Regions from separate parts of the Flavobacterium sp. RNTU_13 genome, predicted to be linked through region 2. Evidence: riboswitches for the same ligand, from Rfam matches in the RefSeq annotation. Region 2 holds a riboswitch; the other holds the start of a gene.
The links. A riboswitch is a leader RNA that binds a small molecule or an ion and turns the genes downstream of it on or off. The one in region 2 is predicted to bind S-adenosylmethionine.
Positions count from the first base shown of each region.

Region 1: linked by a shared signal. The riboswitch ahead of ACLI08_RS01115 (homocysteine S-methyltransferase family protein) and the one ahead of ACLI08_RS10430 (trans-sulfuration enzyme family protein) in region 2 are both predicted to bind S-adenosylmethionine.

Region 1 covers NZ_JBKJHB010000001.1:249,367-253,799, forward strand. The annotation lists gene ACLI08_RS01100 (OsmC family protein) at 1-31, shown strand, start outside; gene ACLI08_RS01105 (hypothetical protein) at 357-881, shown strand; gene ACLI08_RS01110 (DUF3800 domain-containing protein) at 912-2,060, opposite strand; SAM riboswitch class I at 2,174-2,279, shown strand; gene ACLI08_RS01115 (homocysteine S-methyltransferase family protein) at 2,382-3,383, shown strand; gene metH (methionine synthase) at 3,384-4,433, shown strand, end outside.
Region 2 covers NZ_JBKJHB010000004.1:22,945-27,377, reverse strand. The annotation lists gene ACLI08_RS10435 (homoserine dehydrogenase) at 1-787, opposite strand, end outside; gene ACLI08_RS10430 (trans-sulfuration enzyme family protein) at 820-1,998, opposite strand; SAM riboswitch class I at 2,138-2,251, opposite strand; gene ACLI08_RS10425 (EamA/RhaT family transporter) at 2,371-3,240, opposite strand; gene ACLI08_RS10420 (S8 family serine peptidase) at 3,353-4,433, shown strand, end outside.

The sequences.
Region 1 (4,433 bases), on a different contig from region 2:
CTTGTATAAGGAATACACAGCGATAAATTAGTAAAACACCTGCTGCAAGGTTTTAAGAACCTTGTAGCTGTTACAATACAACCCGTTTCAAGAGCATAAAGCCTTGCGGTTAAACCAATATAAGTTTGTTTAAGTTGTTGTTTTTTTGTTTGTTGAGGCCTGCCTTTGGCCTACCGCCGAAGGCAGTTTTCTCTTTTAAAGAGTGAAGTCAACACAAAAGCTTTGGGAGTTTTTTTACCTCAAAGAACACGAAGGTTTTTCACAAAGCTCACAAAACAAAATGACACGTTACACTATAGTAAGAACACAAAGCGCTTTCCTTTAGAAAGCTTAAAAAAATACAAAAAGAAAAATCAATGGCACATACCATAAACATAATACTCTTTGGCATAGGCAATGCCGGGAGCGCCTTAATAAATAAAGTAATTAAAGAACGGGATGATATAGCCACGCCCGCACCCGAAATACGTTTTCCGGTGATAACCAATAGTAGTGTGGCTTTTTTTGAAAAGGATGCCGACGGTTATGCCTGGGAGGCCAACTTTATACGCTTTGCCATACCGTTTAAAATAGACGATGTGGTAGAGTATATATTGGAGCACGACCTGCATAACGTGATTGTGGTAGATGCCTCGCCAAATGCCGAACTCCCTGCCGAGTACCCTAACCTGGTACGCATGGGCTTCAGCATAGTATCGATTAACGAAACGGTGCAGTACCTGCCGGAGAATTTTGAGAAGGGCATTAAGTTCCTTACCGATACCCGCGGGCTGGGCTACCGTTTTATAAAATCAGTACCCGGCGATGCCTCTGCCGCAGGCAATGCGCTGTATGATGCCATACTGCAAGTAGCCGGAAAAACAAAGGAAGCAGCCGCATAGGCTGCTTTTTTTATGGTATATGAAACAGTATCAACTCCATCTATCTAATAAGTTTTTCAATTCTTTAAGCTCATTTTTTGCTAAAATATCCAATTCATTACCAGTTGCTAATCTTATTGCATCTCTTGCCTGCTGTATCCTATTCAGCATAGGTACTACAATCCTCTTGCCGTGCTTTACAAATGTGTCTAAATCTTTGGCATTCGATGGAATTTTATATCCATCTCTTCCTGATGCTATAAGAATTCCTTGATCCCTTAAACTACCAACAACTTTAGACCGAAAATATTCTTCTTTTAGATTCTCCGAACGACTCTGATTCAGGTGACTGAATATTTCCTTGGTCGTTATAAATTTATTTTTAGGATTAGACCTCTGAAAAAGAAGAAGAAGCTTTAAAAATTTTATTTGGTCAATCTTCTGCTGACTGTCTCCGTTCACATTATTCAAAAATTTGCTAATTCGCTGATAACAAACCGAAGCAATCGATGGATCAAAATTCTCGTCAATATTAGATTCCATCAGTTCCTCAAATGAGTAATCTTTTGGAAATTCATCAATACTCGTAATAATTGGTTTTAAAATTTCCAGAAAGGTTCCACTGTGCTCTGACTTCTTCTTTTCATCAAAAACATAACCTAAGGTACCTGCAACAAAGTCAGCAATTTGAATATAGAAACTTTTATCACTTTCTACTAGTCCAAAATCTGAACCAGAAAACAGATTTAAATCGTGATTCTTATGTACATACTTTTTAAACTCCAACATAAAATCATTACCCCCATGTTCATCAACATAAAGCTCTAACTTTGGAAAAGTTCTGTAAAGCTCTTTATAAACTAAATTGTTCAAATACTTGTAGAAAGACTTTTTTATTGAAAACCCCTTGCCATATAACTTTCTTTTATCTACAACTACAGAATACACACTTATGTCCAGTTTTGCAATATCCTCTAAAATCCGTTTTCTTCTGGAGTGATTTCCTGCTACACCACTAGACTTCATTTCACCTGATTGAAAATTATGCTTCTTTCTAAGGATATTTATGTCTTCATATAATTTTGCAAGATTATCATTCTTGCAGATAACTGCTGCAACAATGAAGTGCGTTCCTTGTTTTTCAAAATCAAAGGAGTTATTACCAAACTCATCTGCAAATGCCGTAACAATATTGTTCATTGATAAATTATGTTGGTTATTGGTAAATTTAACAAAAATTCACAGCAAACAAATTATTTGTATTCTACAAATCTATATAGTACTTTTGCAGTATTCTTTAACACAATTGAATCATGTTATCACGAAAGGTGGAGGGATTAGACCCTGCGAAGCCTTAGCAACCCTTTCCCTGTAAAGAAGGTGCTACATTCTACTACGCCATGCGTGGATAGATAACAGAAACGGAATTTCTTCCTCCCTTCTACCCCACCTGATGACATAATGTAAGAAACAAATTTTAGGTTACATAACCTGAAACTTTAAACCTTGAACAAAAGGATTATGTCTGAAATACACAACGCGCTTGCTCAACGCATTTTGATACTTGATGGAGCCATGGGAACCATGCTGCAGCGCCATAACTTTACCGAAGAAGACTTTCGCGGCGAACGCTTTAAGGATTTTCCGCACCCACTTAAGGGCAATAACGACCTGCTGAGCCTTACCCAGCCCGAAGCCATTAAAGATGTTCACCGCCAGTACTTTGCTGCCGGAGCCGATATTGTGGAAACCAATACCTTTAGCGGCACCACCATAGGCATGGCGGATTACCACATGGAAGATTTAGTTTACGAACTAAATTATGAATCGGCTCGCCTTGCAAAAGAAGTTGCCAACGAGTTTACAGCGGCCAACCCTGACAAACCACGTTTTGTAGCAGGCTCTATAGGCCCTACAAACCGTACCGCCAGTATGAGCCCCGATGTAAACGACCCGGGCTACCGTGCCGTAACCTTTGACGATCTTCGCATTGCTTATAAAGAACAGGTTAATGCGCTGATTGATGGCGGTTGCGACATACTTTTGGTCGAAACCATATTCGACACGCTTAATGCCAAAGCGGCACTTTTTGCCATAGAGGAAGTGAAGGACGAACGTAACCTTGATATTCCCATTATGGTGAGCGGTACGATTACCGATGCTTCGGGGCGTACCCTAAGCGGACAAACGGTAGAGGCATTCCTGATTTCCATTTCGCATATACCATTATTAAGTGTTGGCTTTAACTGCGCCCTTGGTGCAGACCAGCTAAAACCGTACCTGCGCAGGTTGGCACACAACACGCAATTCAGCGTTTCGGCACACCCAAATGCAGGTTTACCAAACGCCTTTGGCCAGTACGACCAAACACCGGAAGAAATGCAGGCGCTCATCAGGGAATACCTTAATGACAACCTGATTAATATAATTGGCGGTTGTTGTGGCACTACGCCGGAGCACATCCGCCTTATTGCTGAAGTTGCTGCTGAATATCAACCGAGAAAAATTGAGGTAACTATATAGATGGCCGGAGAAGAAAGATATTTGAAGTTGAGTGGTTTGGAACCGCTCGTGGTTACGCCTGAGAGTAACTTTATTAACGTGGGCGAACGTACTAACGTAACTGGTTCGCGTAAATTCCTGCGTTTAATTAAGGAAGAAAAATACGAGGAAGCGCTGGACATAGCCCGTGCTCAGGTAGAAGGCGGCGCGCAGATTATCGACGTGAATATGGATGAGGGGATGCTGGATGGCGTGTATGCCATGACCAAGTTCCTGAACCTGATAGCTTCTGAACCTGATATTGCCCGTGTGCCTTTAATGATAGACAGTTCTAAATGGGAAATCATTGAGGCAGGGCTAAAAGTGGCTCAGGGCAAAAGCGTGGTAAACTCCATAAGCCTTAAAGAGGGCGAGGAACTTTTTATAGACCACGCTAAAAAGATAAAACGCTACGGTGCAGCAGCCATCATCATGGCTTTTGACGAAAAAGGCCAGGCCGATACTTACGAGCGCCGTATAGAAATATGTAAACGCAGTTATGATATATTAGTTGAAAAAGTAGGCTTCCCTCCGGAAGACATTATTTTCGACCCTAACATTTTCCCGGTAGCCACAGGTATGGAAGAACACCGCCGCAACGCAGTCGACTTTTTCCTGGCTACAAAGTGGATCCGTACTAACCTGCCTTACGCCCACGTAAGCGGCGGGGTGAGTAACGTATCGTTCTCGTTCCGTGGTAACGACAAGGTGAGAGAGGCCATGCACTCGGCATTTTTGTACCACGCCATACAGCACGGTATGGATATGGGTATTGTAAACCCCGAAATGATAGAGGTTTACGACGATATAGACAAAGAGCTACTGGAACACGTAGAAGATGTTCTCCTGGATCGCAGGGATGATGCTACCGAACGCCTTCTGGCTTTTGCCGAAAACATAAAAGGCGATGCTAAAGTTACTGAAAAGCAGGCTCAGGAATGGCGCAGCCTTCCGGTACAGGAACGCTTAACCCATGCACTGGTTAAGGGTGTAGACGAGTTTATAGAGGTAGATGTAGAGGAAGCACGCCTT
Region 2 (4,433 bases):
TTACAAATTTTGGTGTTACAAATGCCGAAACAGTATTACCCGTGCCTTTAAACGCCTGTGCTACCAGCTTAATTTTTAAGCCTTTTTCCTTGGCGTATTTTAATTCCAGTTCGCCTATGTTGTCTATTCCTAGGTTGAATATCTCATCGGGTTTTGCTATGTATCCAAACGAGTGGGCAAGGAGGATAATCAGCTTATATTTGGCATCAAAACCGCCGGTATCCAGTATGGGGTTGCTTTCGGCAAAGCCAAGGTCTTGTGCCTGTTTTAGCGCGTCGTTATAGCTGAGGTTTTCAGTAAAGGTTTTGGTAAGTATATAATTGGTACTACCATTAACAATACCTTCAATAGAATCGAGCAAGTCGTTATCATAGTATTCTTCCAGGTTTCTTATTATGGGCATACTGGCACAGGCTGCGGCCTCATACAATAGTGGAACATTATATTCACGTTGCAGTTCTAGCAGTTCCAGGAAATGCTCTGCCACCATTTTTTTGTTAGCGCTAACCACTGCTTTGCCTTTTTTAAGTGCAGCCGAAACAATTTCAAACGCTGCATCGGCATCGTCTATCAGTTCTACTACTACGTTTATTTCTTCATCGTTAAGAATATCGTTTTTGTCGTAAGTAAAATGCTCGGCACTTATTTCACGTTCCTTATCTTTATTCTTAACACAAATGTTTTTAATGTTAGCCTTAAGCGCGGGTGTTTTTTCCAGTACCTCGTACAGGCCGTGACCTACTACGCCAAACCCAAACAGCCCTATATTTAATTGCTTTCTTGCCATTACTTCTTCCTTAGTTGATAGTTGATTAAAAATTAAGCTATGGCATTTTCTACATTAGACTGGGCGTTTACCGCTACAGCAAAAGCCTGCTTTAGGTCATCGATTAGGTCATCGGCATCTTCAAGCCCCACACTCAGGCGGATAAGGCTATCCGTAACACCGCTTTGATAACGCTTTTCTGCCGGAATAGATTTGTGAGTCATTTCACATGGTAAACACAGCAGGCTCTTCACGCCACCAAGGCTTTCGGCAAGTTTAAACAGTTTAGTGCTGCTTACAATTTTGCTGGCAAGTTCTTTATCATCAATTACAAGGTCAAATGCTACCACACCGCCAAAGTATTTTTGTTGCTTTTTAGCTATGTCGTGGTTGTGGTGCGTTTCAAGACCAGGATAATAAACGTTCTTAATGAGTTTTTCGCTTTGCAGGTATTCTGCTACTTTCTGGGCGTTTTCGCCATGTGCTTTAATACGAAGGCTTAGGGTTTCTATACCGCGAATAACCAACCAACTGTCGAACGGCCCAAGAATGGCACCCGAAGCATTTTGTATGAATTTGATTTTATCCCCAAGTTCCGGGGTAGCGGTTACTACAAGGCCGGCAATAAGATCGCTGTGGCCCGAAAGGTATTTTGTCGCACTGTGTACTACGATGTCGGCACCAAGATTAAGCGGCTTCTGCGCTACTGGCGAAGCAAACGTATTGTCTACGCAGAGTAGTACGTTGTTGGCTTTGGCTATTTTGGCAATCGCCTCAATGTCTGAAATTTTAAGGGTAGGGTTTGTAGGCGACTCTATCCAGATAAGTTTTGTTTTATCGGTAATCGCTTTGGCCACATTCTCTGCGTAAGTAGTGTCTACGTATTTGATGCTGATGCCAAATTTTTGGTACACATGGGTAAACAACCTGAAAGCACCACCGTAAATATCGTCAACTGCTATAACCTCGTCGCCGGCGCTCAGTAATTTTATAACGGCGTCTATGGCAGCAAGGCCACTGGCAAAGGCGTAGCCGTTAGTGCCGTTTTCAAGTTGTGCTATAGTATCTTCCAGTACTTTACGGGTAGGGTTGTTGCTGCGTGCATAGTCAAAACCTTTGTGCACGCCCGGCGCTTCCTGAACGAAAGTTGATGTTTGGTAAATAGGCACCGATATGCTGCCGGTTAGTGGATCTATTGGCAGGTTGTTCAGGATTGCAGTTTGTTCTTTCATTTTTTTCGAATTAATTTTTGTTAAACATGTTGTTTCTCAAAAACTATTCAAAGCCAGGTATCGGAAAGAACTTAAAATAAAAAAGCCTTCCCGACAAGTCAGAAAGGCATATATGATAAATTATATATTTGCTGTTTCTTACTTATCTTTCCCCACCAGGGCGGGGTTGAATGTGGCACCTTATCTTGCTGAAATGCAGGACAGGTTGCCAAGACGTCATAGGGTCAATTCCCTCGGTCTTTCTGGATAAGAATAATGTTTGATGAACGTGCTGCAAAGGTAACGCAGGAGTTTTTTAATTTCCAAACGTTTTTCAATAAAAATTTTTAGGCATTCACTAAATTTGTATATAATGATTTGTTATTCAGGTGTTTAATTTTGTGTCAAAACCTGTGAAATTGTAATAAAAACGATAGCTAGTAAAGCTAGTGCTATACCAAAATAGTTTTTTATTGTAAGTTTTTCCTTAAATAAAAACATTCCGGCTAAACTTCCCGTAACTATAACACCCATGTTCATGGCGGCAAAAACCGTTGACGGATTTTCGGCAAATTCTTTATGGGCTTTCAGGTAAAAAAGTATGTTGCCAAAGTTAAAAATCCCTATTAGCAAACCGTAGGCAAAGTTGATGGCTTTTATTTTTTTAGCCTTAAAAGTTACTTCATAAATCACGCCAAGTGTTGTTATTACTAAAGCGCCCATAAACACAATGCTTAATGATGTTGTGTAAGGAACATTCGGTAAAATGGCTACTTTTTTAAATAATGTATCAACGAGGCCGAAGCCAAGTAATACCACCGCCGGGTACATCCAGGCATTTTTTTGACCCTCTGTTTCTTCTTTTTTTGAAAGGATGAGTAGCAGTGCAGGAAACCCCACTGCCAGCCCTATTAATTTCCAGCTATTAAAGTTTTCATGGAAAATAAACCATGCAGCAAGGATGGGTATAAATAGCGATAACCGTTGTGCGGCGTCGGTTTTTACAATACCCACATATTTTACAGACAATGCCAAAAACAGGAATATAGATGGCAATAACACCATTAGTGCGGTTAATTCCGGCCAATGGGCGGTGTACTGCTTCAGGTGTGGTTCCGGGGCAAAAAATGCGTAGCAAAGTAGTAACGCCACCATGTAATTGCTAAGTATCATCTGCGAGTTACGGCGGGTATTTTTTGCCGCTATCTTGAAAATTATACCAACAGATACACTGCAAAATATACTCAGTAGTAAATAAAGCATCGGTATTAAATTTGTTTGTGCAAAGGTACAATTTAATGGAATAGCACTACAAATGCCCGTTATGGTAATTGCAGTATCTTTAAAAAACGTAATTTTGATAAAAACAATTGCTGTGAAAAGGTTATTTCTTTTACTGGTTTTATGTACAACTGCACTATATGCCCAGCAGGACGCATGGGTTTATTTTTCAGATAAGCCAGATACGGATTATTATTTGGCGCATCCGCTGGAAATGCTTTCTCAAAAGGCATTAGATCGGCGTGCAGCCCACAACGTAACACTCGATGATAAAGATGTGCCTATACATCCTGATTATCTTAACAGTGTAGCTGCTTCATCCGGCATAACAGTAATGGCAAAGAGCAAATGGCTTAATGCAGTCCATGTACGTGGAGAATTTGCAGACATTAATGCCCTGAGGGATTTTTCATTTGTGTCGTCTATAGAATTTGCAGATAAAACATTAAACAACAGGCGCGGTAGTGGAGTAACTGCTACGGCGCAGCGTACCGTTAACAAGAACCTTAGCGTGCATGCTAACTTTAATTATGGCGCGGCGGCTACCCAAATAGAAATGTTAAACGGACATTTGCTACACCAAAATGGATTTACCGGTGCTGGTGTAACAATAGCGGTGCTTGATGCTGGTTTCCCGGGTTCTGATACTAGTGTGCTTACGGAGCGTGCCCGGCAAAATGGAAAATTACTTGGAGGTTATAACTTTGTAGAGGGGTCAGACAATGTGTATACTGGAGGGAATCACGGTACCATGGTGCTAAGCACTATGGCCGGCTATGCTGATGGTTCTTTTGTAGGTACAGCACCCGATGCTAATTACTATCTGTTTGTTACCGAAAGTATGACCTATGAGAACCCCGTAGAGGAGTCGTTTTGGGTGGCAGCTGCCGAACAGGCAGATAGCCTTGGTGTAGATGTGATTAATACCTCTTTGGGCTATTTCAGGTTTGATAACCCATCGTATGATCATACCTACGAAGAAATAAACGGACAAACTGCTTTTATTACCCGTGGTGCTAATGTCGGCTTTACACGCGGTATGTTTTTAGTTACTTCGGCAGGTAATAGCGCAGCTACCTCAGATCCTCATATCTCAGTTCCTGCAGATGCTTTTAACACGCTGACTTTAGGAGCCGTAGATTCTTCGGAAGAAATTGCCTACTTCAGTTCTTTAG